DNA from 4 places in the Mediterraneibacter sp. genome. Region 1 is predicted to be linked to each of the others. Evidence: predicted binding sites of a transcription regulator. Region 1 holds the regulator's gene; each other region holds the start of a gene.

Region 1 (2,207 bases):
AACGGTTTCTTTGTCCGATTCAAAACTGAGCTGGAAAGAACAAAAAGAACAGCAGGCGAAAGAGCGAAAACGGAAGAATGAGCTGAAAAAGACGGAGGAAGAGATTGCGAAACTTGAAGAAGAAAATCAGGAAATTGATGTTCAGATGACGTTGGAAGAGGTGTATTCCAATTCTGTGAAATGTCAGGAGCTTTCGTCTAAACGTGCTGAAAATGAATTGCGTCTTGAAGAGTTATATGAAAAATGGGAAGAATTAGCCGAGTAGAAGAACGATCAAAGAGCAGACATTTTATAATACGGTTATAATAAAAGTACTGAAAACGCTGTGAAATCGTTAGTTCTGTTTGACATAATATTAACTATTTTATATAATGTAACAGAAGTGTCGGTATGTCCGACGAGTGAATGAAATAGATATGAGCGCCGAATAAGGGCAGCACAGTGGAAGGTGATAAACGTGGAGCGTAGAAAAATATCCAGAGCGGTAATTTCAAGACTGCCGAGATATTATCGGTATTTGGGTGATCTGCTTGAAATAGGGGTTGAGAGGATTTCTTCTAATGATTTGAGCAAGAAGATGAATGTGACAGCGTCACAGATTCGTCAAGATCTGAATAATTTCGGTGGATTTGGACAGCAGGGGTATGGGTACAATGTAAAGTATCTTTATACGGAGATAGGCAAGATATTAGGACTTGACAAGACCCATAATTTTATTATTATCGGAGCAGGAAATTTAGGGCAGGCGCTTGCAAATTATGCGTCCTTTGAACGAAGCGGTTTTGTTTTAAAAAGTTTGTTTGATGTAAATCCGCGTCTTGAAGGAATGTCGATTCGTGGAATCGAGGTTCGTATGATGGATGAACTGGTAGATTTTCTGCAGAACAATGATATTGAGATTGCGGCGCTGACGATTCCGAAGTCGAAGGCAATCGAAGTCGCGGATGTTCTCGTTGATAATGGAATTAAGGCAATATGGAATTTTGCACATACAGACCTAAGTCTTCCGAAAGATGTGATTGTGGAAAGTGTGCATCTTTCAGACAGTCTTATGAAATTATCATATAATATCAGTCAGCGAGAAGGCGGACAGAAAAAATAGATACTTGAAGACAGAACCCCGCAGGAAACTGCGGGTGTTCCCTTTTAACAGCATAAAAGGCGGTGGACTAAATGAGATATCTTCCAAATGGAAAGCAGATGAAAGATGCAGATACATATACGATTGAAAAGATCGGACTTCCATCTCTTGTGTTAATGGAAAGAGCGGCGCTGGAAACCGTGAGAACTTTGCAGGAAAAAAAGATTGATCTTTCAGAAGCGCTTGTTGTGTGCGGAAGTGGAAATAATGGCGGAGACGGTTTTGCCGCAGCACGGATTTTAAGAGAAGAAGGATTTCATGCAGAAGTATTGTTTGTTGGCAGTGAAGCGGCTCTTAGTGCAGAATGCCGCGCACAGAAACAGATTGTGCAGCAGCTTGGAATTCCTGTGTTCACGGATTTTCCGAATCGGGAATATACTGTTATAATTGATGCGATATTTGGCGTAGGATTAAGCAGGGATGTGGAAGGCAGATATCGGACTGCGATCGAGTGGATGAATGAGAAAAAGTGTGAAAAAGCGGCAATCGATATTCCTTCAGGAATATGTGCGGAGACAGGGCAGATTTTAGGAGTTGCATTCCGGTCTGATATCACGGTTTCTATGGCTTGTGTAAAAATCGGATGTGAATTGTTTCCCGGGAAATTATATGCCAAAGAGACGGTGGCGGTTCCGATTGGAATTGATACTGCTTATTTTGATAGAAGAGAAGATGTATATTGTACTTATGACCAAGGGGATTTTCAGATGCTTCTGCCGCAGAGAAAACCGGATTCACACAAAGGGGATTACGGAAAAGTGTTGATGATTACCGGAAGCCGGGGGATGGCAGGGGCGGCGTTTCTGTCAGCAAAGGCGGCATATGCGGTCGGAGCCGGACTTGTTCAGATCTATACGTCGGAAGAGAATCGGGTTGTTTTGCAGGAACTGCTTCCTGAAGCAATTATCTCCTGCTATAGAGAGGAAGAGTCAGTTCCACATGATGGAGATCTGGAGCGTCTGATTCGATGGTCTGATGTTGTATGCATTGGATGCGGCCTTGGAACAGGCGAATTTTCAAGACGTCTTTTGAAAAAGGTGATAAAGATCACAAACAATGGGGAGAA
Region 2 (2,207 bases), on a different contig from region 1:
GCCGAAATTTTCCGCGACAAGGGAAGCAATCGCATTTTCGTCAGGAGATTCGCAGGTGATGTTCGGATTTACAGAATAAGAATTGTAAATCTGATTGGTGAATTTCCCAAGTCCGGAAGTTTTATCGTATCCGATGAGAGGGTAGTTTTCCAAATCGCGGAGGCACACTTTTTCCTTCAGAGACAGTGGATGTCCGATGGGCGTGATGACGATCATTTCCTGTCGGATGATCGGAACAAACTGGATATCAGGTTCATTTTCTACATAAGATCCGAAGATTACATCGTAGATTTCTTCTTTCAATCCCTTGATCATTTCACCGGTATGGGATTGATGAAAATTAAAAGTGATGTCCTTGTTTTTTGCTTTGCTTAAAAAGCGGCGTACAGTATGAGGAATGTACCGTTCAGCAAGCGGAAAGACGTAAGCGATATCTACATGTCCGGCATTGCCGGATAATTTTTTCATTCGCTCTTCGGCAATTTTTACTTCTGATAAAATTTTATCTGTATGTTCTAAGAAAATTTTTCCATATTTTGATAATGTGACGGTACGTCCCTGACGTTCAAACAGTAAAACTCCGAGTTCTTCTTCTAAGTTCGATATGGAACGGCTCAGACTTGGCTGAGAAATATTCAGTTGTTCTGCGGCGAGGCGAAAGTGCTGAGAACGTGCGACCTGCCGGAAGTAGAGCAGTTGGTTTAAGGTCATAAATATCTCCTTTCAAAAGCGGTTAAAGAAATTAGTTATAGTGTACCATAATTGATAGCAAAAAACTATTAAAAATCAAAAAAATATGTATTAGAAGTATGAAGAGTGAAGTCGTATAATAGAGGCGGAGAGATTGTTTGATATTTAACAAACGTTGTGAAAAGAAAAATAATCATTTGAGATTAAAACAAAAAGGAGAAAAAATTATGGCAGAAAGAATTACAGGACATACAGAATTGATCGGACTTATGGCTTATCCGATTCGTCATTCAAGTTCACCGGCAATGCACAATGAAGCATTTGCAAAATTAGGTTTAGATTACGCGTATCTTGCTTTTGAAGTTGATAATGATACATTGGAAGATGCGGTAAAAGGACTTCGTGCATTAAAAATGAGAGGTTCGAATGTGTCTATGCCGAATAAAACAGTTGTGCACAAATATTTGGACAAGCTTTCTCCGGCAGCAGAAATGTGCGGGGCGGTCAATACGATCGTAAATGACAACGGTGTTTTGACAGGTCATATTACGGATGGAATCGGATACATGCAGTCATTAAAAGATAATGAAATTGATGTGATCGGAAAGAAAATGACGATTGTCGGAGCAGGCGGCGCGGCGACAGCGATTGAGATTCAGGCGGCTCTTGACGGAGTAAAAGAAATGTCTATCTTTAATCTGAAAGATAAATTTTGGGATAACGCGCAGGAAACAGTGAGAAAGATCAATGAAAAAACAAAATGTAAAGCAGTTTTATGTGATCTTGCAGATTTGGATAAATTAAAAGAAGAGATCGCAGACAGTTATTTGTTTGCAAATGCAACCGGAATGGGAATGAAACCGCTGGAAGGAAAAACATATATTCCGGACAAGTCCTTTTTCCGACCGGATCTGATCGTAACAGACGTTGTTTATTCTCCGAGAGAGACAGAGATGCTCCGAATGGCGAAAGAAGTTGGGTGTAAGACAATGAACGGTCTTGGAATGATGCTTTTCCAAGGATCGGCGGCATTTGAATTGTGGACAGGACAGAAGATGCCGATTGAATATATGAAAGAAATTCTTGATATTAAGTACGATTAAAAATAAAAAAGCGGCGGATCAAATCGGCAGTTGAATAGGACTGCCGAACCGCGGTATGAAAGGAAACAGAAAAAATGAATAAGAAATACCTGCCAAGTGCACTTATCCTTTATTTAAATTATTTTATCCATGGAATCGGATGTTCCATTCTCAGTCAGCAGGTTGTTAAAGAACTTCTTGCAGAGCAGTGGGGGACAGGAGATATTATGGGTGTGACGGCGATCGCCGCGGCATTGGGACTGGGACGTCTGATCTCACTTCCGTTTGCGGGACCGCTCTCTGATAAACTGGGAAGAAGAATTTCGGTTTTGATCGGATGTGCTTCTTATGTTATCTTTTTTGTAGGAATTGCATTTTCCCCGAATATAACTGTTGCATATGTGGCGGCAGTGCTTGGAGGAATAGCAAATTCAT
Region 3 (2,207 bases), on a different contig from region 1:
GTTTGAAGTTGTAAAGATCTCCGATACCACCCTGTGAAGCCGGTGTATTGATCAGAACACGGCAAGTTTTCATTGCTTCGTAATGTTTCTGGATCTTTTCTTTCTCTGCCGGATGTACATACAGAGAAGATGTATGTCCGTATCCACCGTCAGCTACAAGCTGAGCAGCTTTATCAAGAGCTTCGTCAAATGTTTTTGCTTTGTACATTGCAAGTACCGGTGACAGTTTCTCGTGAGCGAATTCTTCTGCGATATCTACAGACTCAACTTCACCGATAAGGATCTTTGTATCTTCCGGAACATTTACGCCTGCAAGTTTTGCAATCTCATATGCAGATTTTCCAGGGATCTTGCTGTTAAGCGCTCCGTTGATGATGATTGTTTTACGAACTGCGTCAAGCTCTTTTCCCGGTTTCAGGAAGTAGCATCCTCTGTAAGCAAATTCTTTCTTCGCCTGCTCGTATACGCTTTCCAGAACAGTTACAGACTGCTCGGAAGCACAGATCATACCATTATCAAATGTTTTAGAATGAATGATAGAGTTTACAGCCATTCTTACATCTGCTGTGTCATCAATGATAACCGGTGTATTTCCAGCACCAACGCCGAGAGCCGGTTTTCCTGAAGAGTAAGCAGCTTTTACCATTCCAGGACCGCCTGTTGCCAGAATGATATCTGCGTCTCTCATAACTGTATTTGTAAGCTCCAGTGACGGTGCATCGATCCATCCGATGATTCCTTCCGGTGCTCCTGCTTTTACTGCTGCGTCAAGTACAACTTTTGCTGCTGCGATCGTACATGCTTTTGCAGCCGGGTGCGGGCTGATGATGATCGCGTTTCTTGTCTTCAAACAGATCAATGTCTTGAAGATTGCCGTAGAAGTCGGGTTTGTTGTCGGGATAACCGCCGCAACAAGACCGATCGGCTCTGCTACTTTCTTAATTCCGTAAGCTGTATCTTCTTCGATCACGCCGCAAGTTTTTGTATTCTTGTACGCGTTATATATATACTCTGCAGCGTAGTGGTTTTTGATAACTTTATCTTCAACAATACCTCTCTGCGTCTCTTCTACTGCCATTTTTGCAAGCGGGATACGCTGTTTGTTGGCTGCCATAGCTGCTTCATAGAAAATCTTGTCAACCTGCTCCTGAGTAAATGTCGCGAAAATCTTCTGTGCTTCGCGCATTGCTTTCATTTTTGCTTCAAGCGCTTCTACACTGTCAACAATCTCAGGTACGACTGTTTTTTCTTTCTTTGCCATTTGATAATTCCTCCTGTAATTGAGTTCCGGTTTCCTCTTCTCAAACCGTTATCTATCTTGTTTCTCACAACTTCAAGTATATCCGTTTGTTAAATAATTGTCAACAATATATTTGTTAATATTTTAACGGTATTTTTCAAAAATTATTTGTGCACTTTCTACAAAAGCTCATAAAACAACCTTAAAAACAGCCTCTTCTATCCAATTCTGACATTACAAAAAACTCTTTCTATGAAATCCATAGAAAGAGTTTTCTCACTAATTCAATATTGATCTGCTAAAATATTTCGTCCACTCAGCTCTTATACAAGCTCAAGAAGAACTTCCATCGCTGCGTCACCTTTACGCTGACCAATCTTTACGATTCTTGTGTAACCACCGTTACGATCTGCGTATTTCGGAGCGATCTCATCAAACAGTTTTGCAACCATATCGATTTCTTTTGCTTTCTTGTTCTCGCCCTCTTTAACCGGGTAAAGAACTTTCAGCATTTCACGTCTTGCATGAAGTCTGCTCGGCTGATCTTTTTTGATCTTTTTCTCTACTTCGTCGTAAACAGTAACTTTCTTTCCGTCAACAACTTCTTTCACTCTCTTGCCGTCTTTGTCTTTGCGGGCAACTTTTGCCATTACTGTTACTTCGTCGAAGTTATCTTTCTCTTTCACAGCCAATGCGATAAGTTTTTCTGCTTCTTTGCGAATTTCTTTTGCTTTCGCTTCAGTTGTAACGATCTTTCCGTTGTTAAGCAGAGCCGTTACCTGGTTTCTGATCAATGCTTTTCTCTGGCTGGATGTTCTGCCGAGTTTTCTATACTTTGCCATTTTATATTTCCTCCTAATCTTTCCGTCATAGTCCATACGCGCCATCCGCCAAGCAGGATTGCTGCTTTCCGCGGTTTTTTAGTTCTAAACAAGCGCCGGCACACACATCTTCCTTCAGGAAAATG
Region 4 (2,207 bases), on a different contig from region 1:
GCTGTTAAGATGGTATTTGAAAACCTTCCGTCAGCATACGAGAACGGAGCAAATGATCCGAAGGCTCGTGAAGAGATGGCAAATGCTTCCTGTATGGCAGGTATGGCATTCGCAAACGCATTCCTTGGTGTGAACCACTCTATGGCTCATAAACTTGGTGCATTCCATCACTTGCCGCATGGTGTTGCAAATGCTGTAATCCTTACAGAGGTTATGAGATACAATGCAGCAGAAGTTCCGACAAAGATGGGAACATTCTCACAGTATCAGTATCCGCATGCACTTGCAAGATATGCAGAACTTGGACGTTTCGCAGGATGCACAGGAAATACAGATGAAGAAGTATTTGAAAACTTCATTGCAAAACTGGAAGATCTGAAAGAGAAGATCGGCATCAAGAAAACAATCAAAGATTACGGTGTTGACGAGAAATATTTCCTTGAGACTCTGGATGATATGTGCGAGCAGGCATTTAATGACCAGTGTACAGGAGCAAACCCGAGATATCCGCTTATGAAAGAGATCAAAGATATCTATCTGAAATGCTACTACGGCAAATAAGATCGGGGAATTGATTTATAAATAGTATTTTACATCAGAGCGTTGCAGGCAGAGGAGAAATCCGATGCTGCGGCGCTCTTTTTTGCATGGCGACGAGCCGAAGTTCGGGATTGCCGAGACCCTGCAACTGTTTACAATCCAGGAATGTGCATTTTGGCATCTCCGGTGATTGTATGGTAATTTTCAGTGAAATGTATTTTGGAAAAAACAGTATTATAATCTTAAAAAAGTATAAAAAAACCGACAGAGTGATAAAAATTTAACAATTAGATAATTTGTAAAAATATAGTTAAAAATTGCACAAACTTTGCTTAGAGGGGTTTCTTTTCTGAAAATCAGGGTGTATAATGAGCTCATCAAAAACAAAAACCCATTAAGGAGGCCACTATTATGAAACTTGAAGAAAAAAATATTATCGTAAAACGTCCATATAAAACAGTTTACAAATGCGACGACAGTATCGTAAAAGTATTTAATGAAGAGCATCCGAAGTCAGACATATTTAACGAAGCGCTGATTACAGCAAGAATTGAAGAGACCGGACTTGAGATCCCGAAAGTGAAAGGGGTTACTCAGGTAGAAGGCAAATGGGCGATCGAGATCGAGTATAAAGATGGCAAGACGATGGAAGATATGATGAATTCCGATAAAAAGAATATCGAGAAATATATGGAAGATTTCGTAGATCTTCAGCTTCAGATTCACAATGAGACATCACCTCTTCTGAAAGGCATGAAAGACAAACTTGCGCGTCAGATTAACAGCCTGAAAGAAGTGGACGCAACAACAAGATACGAACTTCTTACAAGATTGGAAAGTATGCCGAAACATAATAAAGTATGCCATGGCGATTTTAATCCGAGTAATGTAATCGTAGGGAAAAACGGTAAGATGACAGTTGTAGACTGGGCACATGCAACCCAAGGTAATGCAAGTGCAGATGCAGCTATGACATATCTCCTCTTTGCATTGAAAGATCAGGAAACAGCTGATCTGTATTTGAAATTATTCTGCAAGAAGAGCGATACAGCAAGACAATATGTACAGCAGTGGCTTCCGATCGTGGCAGCAGCACAGCTTACAAAAGATAATGAGTTAGAAAAAGATTTCTTGATGAAATGGATCGATGTTATTGACTATCAATAGAAGTTTCGGTATGATTATCGGTGAAAAAGGAGTGGATTAGAGGAAGGAAATTTGCCGAACATGGAAGATAAACGGATCGTAAAGACAAAACGAAATCTGAAAGATGCAATGATCAGAATGCTTTCAACAGAGGATTTTGAACGCATTTCCGTTACAGAGCTCTGTAAAGAAGCGAAAGTCAGCAGGATTACGTTTTATTCACATTACAGCGATAAATATGCGCTTTTAGAAGACATTTTCAATGATATGCTTTGTATTGGCACAGAGGATTACTATCGGCGTCAGGAAGAGAATAATCCGGAGCGAGGATTGGTTCGCGGGTATGTGAATATGCTTAGTGCGATCTTGGATCTTTACTATGATCGGTTTGATTTTTTTCAATATACTAATCCCGAGGTTAATCCGTATTTGGCATCCCGACTCTATGGGATTATCTTGGAAACGGTCGAGATGCATACGATTCATGTGAATCAGAAATTAAAATATTCTGCGAAAAAAAT

Evidence for each region. The regulator Rex, encoded in region 1, represses fermentation and respiration genes when NADH is low (regulators of the CRP and FNR family bind a similar motif). The targets are predictions, from matches to a motif close to ATTGTTAANTANTTAACAAT.
Region 2: the regulator Rex is predicted to act here: its motif matches at 844-863, upstream of RCH61_RS03455 (shikimate dehydrogenase).
Region 3: the regulator Rex is predicted to act here: its motif matches at 1,347-1,366, upstream of adhE (bifunctional acetaldehyde-CoA/alcohol dehydrogenase).
Region 4: the regulator Rex is predicted to act here: its motif matches at 809-828, upstream of RCH61_RS08360 (aminoglycoside phosphotransferase family protein).

The regions. Positions count from the first base shown of each region.
Region 1 is NZ_JAPJQP010000001.1:276,946-279,152, forward strand. Features, by position in the region: gene abc-f (ribosomal protection-like ABC-F family protein) at 1-265, shown strand, start outside; gene RCH61_RS01300 (redox-sensing transcriptional repressor Rex) at 458-1,102, shown strand; gene RCH61_RS01305 (NAD(P)H-hydrate dehydratase) at 1,174-2,207, shown strand, end outside.
Region 2 is NZ_JAPJQP010000003.1:153,902-156,108, reverse strand. Features, by position in the region: gene RCH61_RS03460 (LysR family transcriptional regulator) at 1-711, opposite strand, end outside; gene RCH61_RS03455 (shikimate dehydrogenase) at 918-1,793, shown strand; gene RCH61_RS03450 (MFS transporter) at 1,868-2,207, shown strand, end outside.
Region 3 is NZ_JAPJQP010000021.1:13,062-15,268, forward strand. Features, by position in the region: gene adhE (bifunctional acetaldehyde-CoA/alcohol dehydrogenase) at 1-1,261, opposite strand, end outside; gene RCH61_RS08370 (bL17 family ribosomal protein) at 1,564-2,082, opposite strand.
Region 4 is NZ_JAPJQP010000021.1:10,058-12,264, reverse strand. Features, by position in the region: gene adhE (bifunctional acetaldehyde-CoA/alcohol dehydrogenase) at 1-561, shown strand, start outside; gene RCH61_RS08360 (aminoglycoside phosphotransferase family protein) at 952-1,707, shown strand; gene RCH61_RS08355 (TetR/AcrR family transcriptional regulator) at 1,768-2,207, shown strand, end outside.